DNA from 4 places in the Cellvibrio sp. genome. Region 1 is predicted to be linked to each of the others. Evidence: predicted binding sites of a transcription regulator. Region 1 holds the regulator's gene; each other region holds the start of a gene.

Region 1 (2,461 bases):
GATAACATCATGGCAATCCTGGAAACGCGCAAAGATCTGGATCGAACCCAGCGCCAGGAAAAGCTCGAATCGTTGCTTAATGAATTCCATATCACCCACATTCGCGACAGCCTGGGGATGGCACTTTCAGGCGGTGAACGCCGCCGGGTAGAAATCGCCCGTGCGCTGGCCACCGACCCTAAATTTATCCTTCTCGATGAGCCCTTTGCCGGTGTTGACCCTATTTCAGTCAACGACATCAAAGAAATTGTGCGCCATCTTAAAGACCGTGGTATCGGCGTGCTGATAACCGACCACAACGTGCGGGAAACGCTCGATATCTGTGAGACCGCCTATATCGTTAGCGAAGGGCACATTATTGCCGAGGGCGATGCCGAAACCGTACTCAGCAACAGCAAGGTACGCGAAGTCTATTTAGGCGAGCATTTCCGGCTGTAAAGATGGCTAAACCCGTCACCTCCGGTGTTACCAACCGCCCGTCAGCAACACCTTAGGCAACACACAAACAACTTGACAAGTAACATTATTTGATCATTAGGCATAAAGCTTGCTTAAGCTTATTGCTTGCGCGCCAAACCCTGACTAAACTCCACCTATCTGATGTTTTCCATCCTGCGTTATAAGGGTTTGTCGTTCACATAATGAAGCAATCTCTCCAACTCAAACTCGGTCAGCAGCTGACCATGACTCCGCAATTGCAACAGGCCATCCGCCTCTTGCAATTATCGACGTTAGACCTGCAGCAAGAAATACAGGAAGCGCTTGAATCCAACCCCATGCTGGAAGTGGAAGAAAGCTTCGATAGTCCCAGCAGCACCAATGATTACGAAGGGAGCGAACTGGATAAAGCGGATTACACCCGCCAATTGGAGATAGCCGCTGAAGCTGGCACTGACCACGGCACCGACTTTACCGCGAGCGAAAATTTCTCCTCCAGCACAGCCGACAACTACAGCGAAACCAATAGCTATTCCGAAGGCGGTGAAAGCTTCGGTGAAGGTGAAAGTGAAAGTTTTGGCGATAGCGATGTATACGGCGAAGGTGATGGCTTTAGTGCTGACAGCGGCGACTGGAGCGATTCCATCCCCAGCGACCTCCCGGTCGATACCAGTTGGGATGATGTTTACCAATCGTCCTCCAGCAGCAGCTCCAGCAACTACGACAACGAAGACAATGATTTTGAAAGTCGCCGCGCCGCAACTGATTCGCTCTATGACCATTTGATGTGGCAGTTAAACCTGACGCCCATGTCGGATCGCGACCGCGTACTGGCGATGGCAATTATCGATGCGGTGGAACCGAGCGGCATGCTGTCCATCACCATCGAAGAAATTTTTGAAGGTATGCGCGGCGATTTTGAAGAACTGGAACTCGACGAAGTTGAAGCAGTGCAGCACCGCTTGCAACAATTCGACCCTTGCGGTGTATGCAGTCAAAATCTATCTGAATGCCTGTTAGTGCAACTACAGCAATTTGATCCGAAAACACCGTTTTTGGAATCGGCAAAATTAATTGCCAAGCAATATTTGCCAGTGCTCGGCAGCCGCGATTATCGCCAGCTGATGCGCCGCACCAAATTGAAAGAAGCTGAATTAAGCCAGGCAGTGGCATTAATCCAAAGTTTGAATCCCCGCCCGGGGGATATGATCGCCAACGGCGATACCGAATATGTCGTACCTGATGTATTCGTTGAAAAGCGTGATGGCCGCTGGATAGTGGAACTCAATCCGGATATTGCGCCGCGCCTGCGCATCAATTCCGACTACGCCTCCATGGTGAAACGCGCCGACTCCAGCACCGACAACACCTTCCTTAAAGATAATTTGCAGGAAGCGCGCTGGTTCTTGAAAAGTTTGCAGAGCCGCAATGAAACCCTGCTGAAAGTGGCGAGTTGTATTGTGGAAAAACAGCGCGGCTTTTTGGATTACGGCCCCGAGGCGATGAAACCCCTGGTGCTACACGATATCGCCGAAATTGTGGAGATGCACGAATCTACAATTTCACGTGTGACCACACAAAAATACATGCATACCCCGCAGGGTATTTTTGAACTGAAATATTTTTTCTCCAGCCATGTCAGCACCGACAGCGGCGGCGAATGTTCATCAACTGCGATTCGCGCAATCATCAAAAAATTGGTGAGCGCCGAGAACCCGAAAAAACCGCTCAGCGATAGCAAGATTACCGATCTGCTAGCCGAGCAGGGGATTCAAGTGGCGCGCCGCACCATCGCCAAATACCGTGAATCACTCAATATTCCACCGTCGAATGAACGCAAAACTATTTAGCTATTTAATTGTATTAGTTGTAGTACCAATAAAGTTCGGATCAAAAAAATTCATGGATGTAATGCGAGGTTGTGCCAGCCGCAACCGTTTTGTTTCTAGCGAGAGGAAGTATCTATGCAAATAAATATCAGCGGTCGCCATGTAGAAGTTACCGATTCCATGAGAGAGTATGT
Region 2 (3,628 bases), on a different contig from region 1:
TCAGGGAATTCAATTGGAATAATATCTCCCGCTTTTAAATCAACAATATCGCGCAGGGTAATGTCGCGCCGCACGATGTCGCATTCCAAATCCACACTTGCCGAAAGCACATCCTCGCGCAAGGCTTTTTCCCAACGTTCGTCATGCTCATCGCTGTCACTTTGCAAACCGGCATCGAGCACTTCGCGAATCGGTTCGATCATTGAATAAGGAACAGTAATATGCATTTCACCGCCGCCACCATCCAATTCAATATGGAACGTACTCACCACCACGACTTCACTGGGGCTGACAATGTTGGCAAGCGAGGGGTTAACTTCTGAATGGACATATTCAAAATTGATAGGGAAAACCGCTTTCCAGGCCTCGGTTAAATCGATAAATGCTTGATTTAATACCATCTGCACTACGCGCAATTCAGTCGGGGTAAATTCGCGGCCTTCAATTTTTGCGTGGCGGCCATCGCCCCCAAAAAAGTTATCCACTAATTTAAAAACCAAGCGCGCATCGAGAATAATTAATGCCGTACCACGCAAAGGTCGAAACTTCACCATATTCAAACTGGTAGGCACGTAAAGCGTATGGACATACTCGCCAAATTTTTGGATTTGCACACCACCAACTGAAACATCGGCAGTTCTACGCAATAAGTTAAACATACTGATGCGGGTGTAGCGGGCAAAACGTTCATTGATCATTTCGAGCGTGGGCATGCGCCCACGCACAATACGATCCTGGCTGGTGAGGTCGTAGTTTCTTACCGTACCGGGTTCAGCATCGCCCTCGGTATCTATGTCACCGTCATCAACGCCGTGGAGGAGCGCGTCAATTTCGTCTTGCGAGAGTAAATCTTGCACAGCGGTTTCCTTATTGCATTACAAAGTTGGTAAACAACACTTGTTCGACATTCGAGGGGGAAACCTCTTCGCTTTTGCCACTGGTAACCAGGGCTTCTTGCTCTTTCTGCAATTGGCTGCGAATAATTTCCAGCGCTTCTTCCCGTAAAGTTTCTTTCCCTTCGTTTGTCTGTAACTCTTCAAAATTTTTGGCACTTAACAGCATGACCAAACCATTGCGAATTGCCGGCATATGTAACTTTAATAACTCTTCCAGCAAGGGATCGCGATACAACAAGGTGATTGCCGCCTGCAAATAACGCTGGCGACCATTTACATTAAAATTAATCGTAAAGTTAGGAGTCATTTCATAATAAAGCGCAGGCGCCAAAGTCGATTCTGCCTGCTCTTCTTCTGCAGCCTCACCCGCCGGTGGCGCTGGTGCCAAAAATTTTAATGCCACAATAGTACCGCCGATGGAGATTGCGATCAGTGCTACCGCCAGACCAATGATTAACAACAATTTCTTTTTTTTCTTTTTTCCATCTGCAGCCGCATCAGCGTTGCCTGCATCAGTTTTTGCTTTGGGGGCTGCCGCCATGTCAAAACTCCGTCACTTTCAAAGGCTAAAAGGGTTTGAGCAATACCTATGCCAGTATCGCCTTTGAAAGCTTAGCAGCGGATAGAGGGTTTGCGAGGGTGAGCGTGAGAAAGGTGGTTAGAATGAGTAAAAAAATCTGATGCAAAACAAAGATGTAGAGAACCTGAGCAATCTGATCAGGTTCCCGGCAAAAAAAAGAGGCTTAACTGATGAGGAACGGATTAAAACTATGCGTAATGATCAACCAGACGCATGGAAATAGCCTGGGTGATGGCCAGCGGTGCCAATTCATCTTCATCCAACCCATGACTACCTGAATTTTTAGCAGACTCCTCCTGTTCGCGCTTCTGTTGGGCAAAGGATTTGTCGGATACATCCACATTCACCAAATTCAGTCCCTGCTCGGAGAACATTTCGCGTAGACGGTTCAATTGTTGATCCAGGGCTTCGCGCACTGCTGGGTGCGGACTGGTGAAAGTCACTGTGGCCTGATCCTGATTGACGCTCACCTTGACTTGCATAGGGCCTAGCTCGGGCGGATCGAGGCGTATTTCAGCAGAACTCACATTTTGTGCTGCAAGCCAGAGGACTTTATCTCCCACTGCCTGGCTCCACTGGGGTGTACCGACTGCTACTGGCACTCCCGTTTGAACAACAAATGCCCGTGTAGCAGGTGATTGCGTCTCGGCTAATCGTGTCAATGTTTCAATTGCTGCGCTAACCGGTGCGGGTTTTGCCAAATCAGCGGCGGGAGCTGTCTTATCCAGTGTCGCAGCAGTCATGGAGGTTTCGGCCAATTTATTCAGCGCAGCTTTGGAGTTAAGCAGCAGGAAATCAGGGTTTTCCCCAGAATCTGTAACAGTGCCATCGCCGGCCAATACATCGGTTTCAGTCTCCGCGTCATCCAGAGCCAGCTCACCTGACAAGTTTCCAGGCAAGGCTCCGCCCACCGTTTGCAGAGCGGCTGGCTGCGCCGATGGGGCATCGGTGATGGTGAGTGAAGCCAAGTGACCCGGTGCTATCTGGGTAGTCAGCACCAAGGGTGACTGACTGTCGAATAATGCACCTGCCGCTAGCTCTGGCATTATGGAAACCTCCGACGCTACAGGTGCAACAGGCACAAGAGATGGCTGTTGTATTGCCAACACGTCTGGATCAAGCACAGAGTTATCCAATGGCAAACCAATATCACCCTCATTTACAGACTCACCTGAAACCAACGGCCGGGGGGTCGCGGTATTGAGCAAACTTTCAGGTGAAGCCACCACTTCCTCAACTTTTCCTTCATTAGAAACCACGGGAGCCACCAATAAGAGGCTGTCCAGCGCAATGGTTATGTCATCGGCAGATTGACTCTCCACCTCACCTTTTTGAGTTTCGCCCGCCAGTGTTTGCTGTTGGGAATCAGCTGATTGTTCTTTGTTTAGTTCGTCCATCACCGGCTCATCTACTCCCCTATCCGGTACCGCTGCCTCTGACTTTTCTACCGCTTTACTCGCTGAATCCTGGGTATCATTGCGCGCTTTAGGCGGTGCATCCGCCTTGTGCGTTTCTTGCGGTGAATTGTGTTGGGCTGCAGGTTTTGGCGCTGGGCGGGCAGCCACGGGTTCGGCAGGCGGATTTTCTTTGCGCGCAACCGGTTTGCGGGCGGCAACCTCTGGCCGCACTTGCTCAAGTGCCTGCTGGAATTTTTCAGTCGATTCGGCACGCGCTTTAGCAGCAGCGGCTTTACTCACCGCTGGGTTTGCGTTGGTTATGCCTAATAGACTATTCAAAAGATTGCCATTGTTCATCTGTTGCTCCTGCTCTTGATCACGGCAAGGGTTTGCCGCTTGATCAGCCAACAATTCGGTTCAGGAGAGTCTTTGCAAGGCGGGTGCCAATTCGCGATGACAGCCCCACCCCGGGTCGGGATAGTTGTCGATCAATAAGGCAGAATGAGGGAAAGTGAAATGGGTAAAAATAAATCGCTAATCAGGGCAGAGAACGCAACAGAATCATAACTTGGGCAAACTCTCTTTCGATGGAATCCAGGTCAACATCCAAGGCTTCAAGTCGCTTTTCCAACGCCTTTTTTTCCAGTGCGGCGCACAATGAAGACAAGTGCGGAGCGCCAATATTACTGCTGCTCCCTTTAAAACTGTGGGCTGCACGGCGGATCAAATCGGCATCGCTACCCTGAATAACCGCA
Region 3 (3,628 bases), on a different contig from region 1:
ATGGTTCGCAGACATTGATTATTCGCGGCCCCAATGGAACTGATCTTCCCTTTATCAGCGAGTATGGTGCAGGTGCTAATAAAACTGCGTCGGCGTTGAATGCATTGGCGGGAGTTTCGGCCACTGCGACTACGACTGCGACTTTATTTGCCGATGATCCTTTAGCTGTTCCGCCGAAGGTATTTTCCAATAATGGCTCATTCAAGTTGAATGGGGTGTTACTGAGTGACACTACCAATATGTCAGTCTTGATGGACGAGATTAATGATTTGAGTTCATCAACGCTTTTTGGAATTTCGGCGGATCTGGATGACGATGGTAATTTGGTGGTCACTTCGGCAACCGGACGCGATCTCGAATTTGCATTTGATGCTGCCGGTGGTTCGGCTGAAGTTCAAGGTTCACAGGGCGCTGCACAGATTGTGAACGATGATGTGAATGCGGTAGTTGTTGGCGGTACTGTCACAGTCACCATGCAAGAGGGATATTCCGTTTTAAGTAGCACCCCCACTGTGCCAGTCTTTGGTGGAAGCATGTTTGGTTCTATTAATATCCCTAACTTTTTCACTCCAATCCCCATTAATGCATTTAGCCCCACTGATCAGAAAACCTTTAACCATGCAACATCTACTACTGTGTATGACAGTTTGGGAAACGCGCATGTTATGCGCCAATACTTTGTAAAACAGCCTTATGACGCGGCAGATCCTGCTACGTCAGCTAACCATTTGAAAATGTATGTACAAATTGATGGCCAAAATGTAGGTGATCCTGATCCGACTTTGCCGTCGCCCCAAAATACTGAGCCGACAATGGCATCATTCAACCTTCATTTTGCCCCGGACGGCACGATTGATGAGTTCGCAACTGATGCGATTCTTATTTCTAACTGGACTCCATTGGGTGAGGATGGCGAACCCATAGGCGCGCTGGCTCCATTGAATGTTTTGCAAGGTGGAACAATTCCGGTGGCAGAGCCACCATCAAGCTCCAACTTTTTAATTGATCTAGCGGGTAGTACGCAATTTGGTAGTGTATTTGCCGTAGAAGAGTTGGATCAAAATGGTTACGCAACTGGCCGTTTGGCCGGGTTGGATATTAGCAATACCGGCATTGTATTCGCGCGTTTTACCAACGGCGAGGCACAGGTATTAGGGCAGGTGGCGCTGGCCAACTTCAGCAGTGTTGAAGGATTAAAACCAGTAGGTGATACCATGTGGGCACAGACATTTGAAACGGGCGAGGCGATTATTGGTGCGCCTGGTTCTGCGCAATTGGGCAATATTACGGCCGGTGCTGTGGAAGAGTCGAACGTGGATTTGTCTGAGCAGTTAGTGAACCTGATTATTGCGCAACGCAATTATCAAGCGAATGCAAAAACCATTGAGACAGCTAACGCCACCACACAAACAATCATCAACCTTCGTTAATAGGTTGGATGGGTGGAGCTCAGCAATACCCATCAATATCTACCCTGGCCAAGCGGCAAACAGCGGAAGCAGTTTGCCGCTTATTTATTCCGCTGTTTTTATGCTCCGCGTTTGCCTTGTGTTTATTTCAGATTTTACTATTAATATCAATGGTTTAGATTTCATCGAAAACTGCCTATTTACTTGGCATCGCTCTTGCAAAACCTCCAGTAACGGCAAATCTGCCAAAAAACTAGCGGTGAAGAATCGCGCTAGGTATTACTGGAGTACAGATCGTGGACAAAGCCCTCTTTATCGCTATGACCGGTGCCAAGCACAACATGCTGGCACAAGCCAACCGCGCCAATAATCTAGCAAATCTCAGCACAACCGGTTTTCGCGCTGACTTTGAGCAGTCGCGCAGTATGGGAGTGTATTACGGTGATGGCCAGCCAACCCGAGCCTATGCGATGACTGAATCCCCTCGCGCAGACTTCACTTCCGGCTCAATGATCGCTACCAACAATCCTCTTGATGTTGCTATTCAGGGAAATGGTTTCATTGCTGTACAAGCACCTGATGGCACTGAAGCCTACACCCGCGCCGGCAACATGACGGTGGACGCAACAGGCATGCTGCGTACAGCCAATGGATTACCGGTGTTGGGTGCTGGCGGGCCCATCAATATTCCCGAAAATGAAAAAGTGCAGGTGGGTGCCGACGGCATTATTTCTATCGTTGGGCAGGGGCAGGGGCCTGAAGCCATGGTGCAGGTGGGGCAAATCAAATTGGTGAATCCCGATATTCAGGCAATTGAAAAAGGCGATGACGGTTTATTCCGCCAGCGTGATGGGCAACCGGCATTACCTGCTGTTGAAGTCACTTTGCGTAGCGGCATGCTCGAAAGCAGTAACGTCAACGCGATTGAGGAATTTACACAAATTCTCAGCCTCGCGCGCCAATATGAAATGCAAGTAAAAATCATGAAGACAGCGGAAGAGAACTCAGCCAGTTCTGCACAGCTGCTGCAGATGTCGTAATTGATGTAAACATTTTTTTAATGCTTGTTCATATAACAAGTATTTAACCCGAGGAAAATATCATGCATGCCGCACTCTATGTCAGTAAAACCGGCTTGTCAGCGCAAGATCGTCAGCTAACCACTATCTCCAATAATTTGGCCAACACCAGCACCATTGGTTTTAAGCGTGACCGTGCCGTTTTTGAAGATTTACTTTATCAAAACCAGCGTCAACCGGGGGCACAACAAACCCAAGAAACTGAATTGCCATCGGGTTTGCAATTGGGTGCGGGTGTGCGTGTTGTTGCAACCCAAAAAGAATTTACCCAGGGTACATTGCAGGTCACTGAACAATCATTGGATGTTGCGATTGACGGCCATGGTTTTTTGCAAGTGCTCCAACCCGATGGAACTATTGCCTACACCCGTAATGGCCAGCTGCAAATTAATGGTGAAGGCCAACTAGTCAATGCCGATGGTTACTTATTAGAGCCCGCGATTATTGTTCCAGAAGGGGCCAACAAAATTACGATTGGCACATCGGGTACAGTCAATGCGTACACTCCCGGCCAGGTAGAACCCCAACAATTGGGTGATATTACCTTGGTAGATTTTATAAACCATTCGGGCTTGCAACCAATTGGTGGGAATTTATTTGTGGAAACTGTTGCGAGTGGAAACCCGGTTCAAGGCACTCCTGGTGAAAATGGTTTGGGCGTAATCAAGCAGGGCATGCTGGAAAATTCCAACGTGGATATCGTAGAGGAAATGGTGAATATGATTACCACCCAACGTGCCTACGAAATGAATTCCAAAGTAGTCTCTACAGCCGATCAAATGTTGCAATACATTACCCAAAATCTCTAATTGAGTGATTTGATTATGCGCGCTCTTTTGTTTCGTAAAAAACTCCTCACCAAACTGATTGTGGTTTTAGTTTCTATCGGCCTTGGTGGTTGTTTTACTAACAAAAAACCCATGCCAGATGATCCTGCCTATGCGCCGACAATCGCAGCCAATATGCCGATGCCGCAACGCACTGAAGGCTCCCTTTATCAAGCTGCTTATGGTCTTAATTTATTTGATGATCGAAAAGCACATTTTGTGGGGGACGTTATTACCGTCACCCTGAGCGAGCGGACCGTATCGAGAAAATCCTCTGGTGTTGCAACGGGTAAAAAAAGCACTGTGGATTTTA
Region 4 (3,628 bases), on a different contig from region 1:
GAAGGCACAATCCGCCGCGCAATTGAGAAAAACCGCAAGCTGGGCAAAGGAACAGATTTCTGGTCGCTGCCTTTGTCGCAACAAACCCAATCCTATGTTCCGCAATTGCTTGCGCTCTCCAAGGTAATAGCCGACCCCGAAAAATATGATCTTGAGTTGGGTGAGATTTCCAATAACCCCTATTTCACCACTGTAAATGTCAGCGCACCAATTGATCTTGCCCAAGCGGCACGCATGGCAGAGATTGACCCCAAAGAACTGCGCAATCTCAATGCGGGCTACAACAAATGGATTACAGATCCTACTGGCCCACACCAACTCCTTGTTCCCGTTGCGGATGCCGCTCAATTTACCCTGAACCTCGACAAACTTCCCAAGATTGCTCCCCTGCAGGTAGCTGGCGATTACAAAGTAAAATCCGGTGATACCCTCGGTGCGATCGCCAAACGTTTTGGAACCAGTGTTGCTGCAATTCAATCCGCTAATAATCTCAAATCATCGCAATTAAAAATTGGCCAAAGTTTAAGTATTCCAGGCCAGGCACCGATGAGTTCACCCTACGCAATTCAGGCTGAGCAAGAGATCGCCCAACGCAATCAAAAAAATACCGGCACCTACTACACCATCAAATCGGGAGACAGCTTTTGGACCATCGCCAGAAAACACGATACCAGCGTGAAAAATTTGCTGAAGTGGAATGAATTACCGGCCAACGCAAAGTTAAAGCCGGGACAAAAATTATTAGTGGTCAATAAAACTGTTACTCAAACTGCAGATAACAAAATTACCTACCAAATTAAAAGTGGCGATACACTGCATAAAATTGCCAGCAAATTTGATGTATCCAAAAAAGATATTTTGAACTGGAATAAAGTGAAAGATGAAAGCTACATTCATCCGGGTCAGGAATTAACGATTTATCTCACAGCAAAAAATTAATTTTTCTTGGCATATAATGGAAAAGGCCTGATTTTTCAATCAGGCCTTTTTTTGATGGATATAGCTAGCTTTTCTCAATGAATATCCAACACATCAACATACTGAACCGCAGTATCAATGCGGCTTGCCAGCGGCACTATGCTGCAAGAATCTGTGTCGGCCTCGGCTACGGCGGCATCTTTGTTAATTTTAAGATTTACAAAATCAAATAAATTCAAATCTGCCAATTGCGATGGCTGCGCATTGCGGATTGCAGAAAAAATAGTTTCAGTGCGTCCAGGAAATTGACGCTCCCACTGCTGCAACATGTCTTTTACTACCTGACGCTGCAAGTTTTCCTGCGATCCACACAGATTGCACGGAATAATCGGGAAACCTTTCAACGCGGCAAAGTGCGCAATGTCTTCTTCAGCGCAATAACTCAGCGGGCGAATCACAATATTGCGTTTATCATCCGCCAACAATTTGGGAGGCATAGCTTTTAATTTGCCACCGAAAAACATATTCAAAAACAGGGTTTCAATAATATCGTCGCGGTGATGGCCGAGCGCGATTTTGGTCGCACCTATCTCATCGGCAAAACCGTAAAGTGTACCGCGGCGCAAACGCGAACAGAGTCCGCAAGTAGTTTTACCTTCCGGAATCACTTCTTTGACGATACTGTAGGTATCGCGCTCGATAATATGGTAAGGCACACCCACCTGCTCCAAATAGGCAGGCAAGATATGTTCAGGGAAACCAGGCTGTTTCTGGTCCATATTGACAGCCACCAGCTCAAACGAAATGGGCGCGGTCTTTTGGAGGCTCATCAAGATATCCAGCATAGTGTATGAATCCTTCCCGCCCGAGAGGCACACCATCACCTTGTCGCCGTCTTCGATCATGTTGTAATCGACTATCGCTGAACCGGTCAAGCGGCGCAGACGCTTTTGCAGCTTGTTAAATTCAAGGCGATCTTTGCGTTCGTGTAACTCTTTCATGGACTCAAAACTCATACGGGAAGGTAGATCAAACGGCCACTGGGTCGGCGAGCGGCGCATTGTACGGATTTTACGCGCAAGTTGAAATCAATCACCGGAACACGGCAAGCCTTTGCCGGTCTATAATTCAGGAATTGCAGGCTAACTGGTTGAAATAGCAGCAAGTACCGCCCGCACACCTTATCAAACTGGCATCTCAAGTATCTGGCATAGGGCTTGCTCTTACCCCTATTAAACCCCACCGAAATTCGCGCTGGGGGAGAATTTTTGCCACGAGGAGGTAGTAATGTCGTTTATCGATAAACTGTTTAAGAAAAGTTTCCGCTCTTCTGTGACACACCAGACCTCCAAACCAAGAAATCCGCTTGCTGAGCAGGAGGACGTATTATCGGAGAATTATATTCCCGACCAATACCTCCCACTTTGGGAGCTGCAAAAACAACGGCAATTGCTGGAGGTAAAGATCACAGGCGCCAGCCGCGTTTATCAAAGCATGATCCTTGCAATTGATATTGAGCGCGGCTTGCTATGGCTTGATGATCTTTTCCCCCAGCAGCATATATTGGATGCTGGGGACGAAATTACTTTGCGCCATCACCGCAATGGCGAGCAACTTGTCGTTCGTGCTCATATTGTCGCTATGGGCTCCACATATAATGCCTCGGGCTTTGCAATCAACTTACCCGAATTTGTCTACTACATGCCCAGACGCAGCTCCCCGCGTTATATCATCGGCCACCAATCACCGCTCTCGGTGAAAATTCGTACGCTGGGGCAGGAACCAAGCTATGGCACCCTGCAGGATATTTCCACAGGCGGCCTGCGCTTGATCGTTGCAGGCAACATGCTCCCCTACTTGCGACACGGCGCGCTCTTGCCCATGTGCGAAGTCGATATCAGTGATGAATTACAGATTCGCTGTCGCGCGCGTATCTGTGCCTTCCGGATCGGTCGCAGTCCCTATCGTCATACGCAAATTAGTGTTGAGTTTATCGATATGGAGGAAGAGACGCGCACCGCTCTCGCCCGATTTCTGCGTGAATCGCAACTCGGCTGCGACAAACTCTCCCGCCCCCAGTCAACAAGCACCCAGGCCGCCTGAAGTCTAAATGGCTATAGAGCAACTAGAGATTCGCCAGTTATAGACTAGGCTTGAAACGTCAAGGCAGATGATCTACTCGTGAGTTTTTGCAATTGGATAAAAACGTCGCACGATAGGTCAGGTTTTTATCGTTATATCAGGAATTCACTCATGCGCAACAACGGTCATATCACCGGCAGGGAAGTACATCTTTCCACTAACGAGGAAATTGTCTCTTCCTCCAATATACGTGGCGATATCGAATTTTGTAACGAAACCTTTTGCCGTATCTCCGGCTACAGCCGCGAAGAATTGCTCAACCAGCCGCACAACATTTTGCGTCATCCGCAGATGCCGCCAGCCGCATTTGAGATGCTTTGGACCGCCTTGAAAGCCGGCAAACCCTGGATGGGGGTGGTGAAAAACCGCTGCAAAAACGGCGACCACTATTGGGTCGATGCCTATATCACTCCATTAAGGGAAAAAGGCCAGATCTACGGCTATGAATCCGTTCGCGCCAAAGCTGATCCCAATCTGGTTCGCCGTGCGGAACGTGTCTATGAACGCTTAAACCGGGGCAAACCGCCCTACTCATCCTGGGAAAAATTTTGGGGACAATTTGGCGGTA

Evidence for each region. The regulator sigma-54, encoded in region 1, starts transcription at its own class of promoters, with help from an activator protein. The targets are predictions, from matches to a motif close to TGGCACANNNNTTGCNNT.
Region 2: ACWA6V_RS08815 (flagellar basal body-associated FliL family protein) is a predicted target of sigma-54. The motif match lies at 1,474-1,491, and genes of this name have one in related genera.
Region 3: flgF (flagellar basal-body rod protein FlgF) is a predicted target of sigma-54. The motif match lies at 1,615-1,632, and genes of this name have one in related genera.
Region 4: ACWA6V_RS00580 (flagellar brake protein) is a predicted target of sigma-54. The motif match lies at 2,125-2,142, and genes of this name have one in related genera.

What each region holds. Positions count from the first base shown of each region.
Region 1 is NZ_JBRFPI010000512.1:44-2,504, reverse strand. Features, by position in the region: partial or broken gene lptB (LPS export ABC transporter ATP-binding protein) at 1-438, shown strand, start outside; gene ACWA6V_RS20520 (RNA polymerase factor sigma-54) at 642-2,288, shown strand; partial or broken gene ACWA6V_RS20515 (HPF/RaiA family ribosome-associated protein) at 2,403-2,461, shown strand, end outside.
Region 2 is NZ_JBRFPI010000108.1:3,396-7,023, reverse strand. Features, by position in the region: gene fliM (flagellar motor switch protein FliM) at 1-857, opposite strand, end outside; gene ACWA6V_RS08815 (flagellar basal body-associated FliL family protein) at 868-1,437, opposite strand; gene ACWA6V_RS08810 (flagellar hook-length control protein FliK) at 1,665-3,230, opposite strand; gene ACWA6V_RS08805 (Hpt domain-containing protein) at 3,412-3,628, opposite strand, start outside.
Region 3 is NZ_JBRFPI010000021.1:17,054-20,681, forward strand. Features, by position in the region: gene ACWA6V_RS02495 (flagellar hook-basal body complex protein) at 1-1,430, shown strand, start outside; gene flgF (flagellar basal-body rod protein FlgF) at 1,706-2,449, shown strand; gene flgG (flagellar basal-body rod protein FlgG) at 2,512-3,297, shown strand; gene flgH (flagellar basal body L-ring protein FlgH) at 3,313-3,628, shown strand, end outside.
Region 4 is NZ_JBRFPI010000004.1:9,093-12,720, forward strand. Features, by position in the region: gene ACWA6V_RS00570 (LysM peptidoglycan-binding domain-containing protein) at 1-939, shown strand, start outside; gene ttcA (tRNA 2-thiocytidine(32) synthetase TtcA) at 1,014-1,919, opposite strand; gene ACWA6V_RS00580 (flagellar brake protein) at 2,206-3,021, shown strand; gene ACWA6V_RS00585 (methyl-accepting chemotaxis protein) at 3,172-3,628, shown strand, end outside.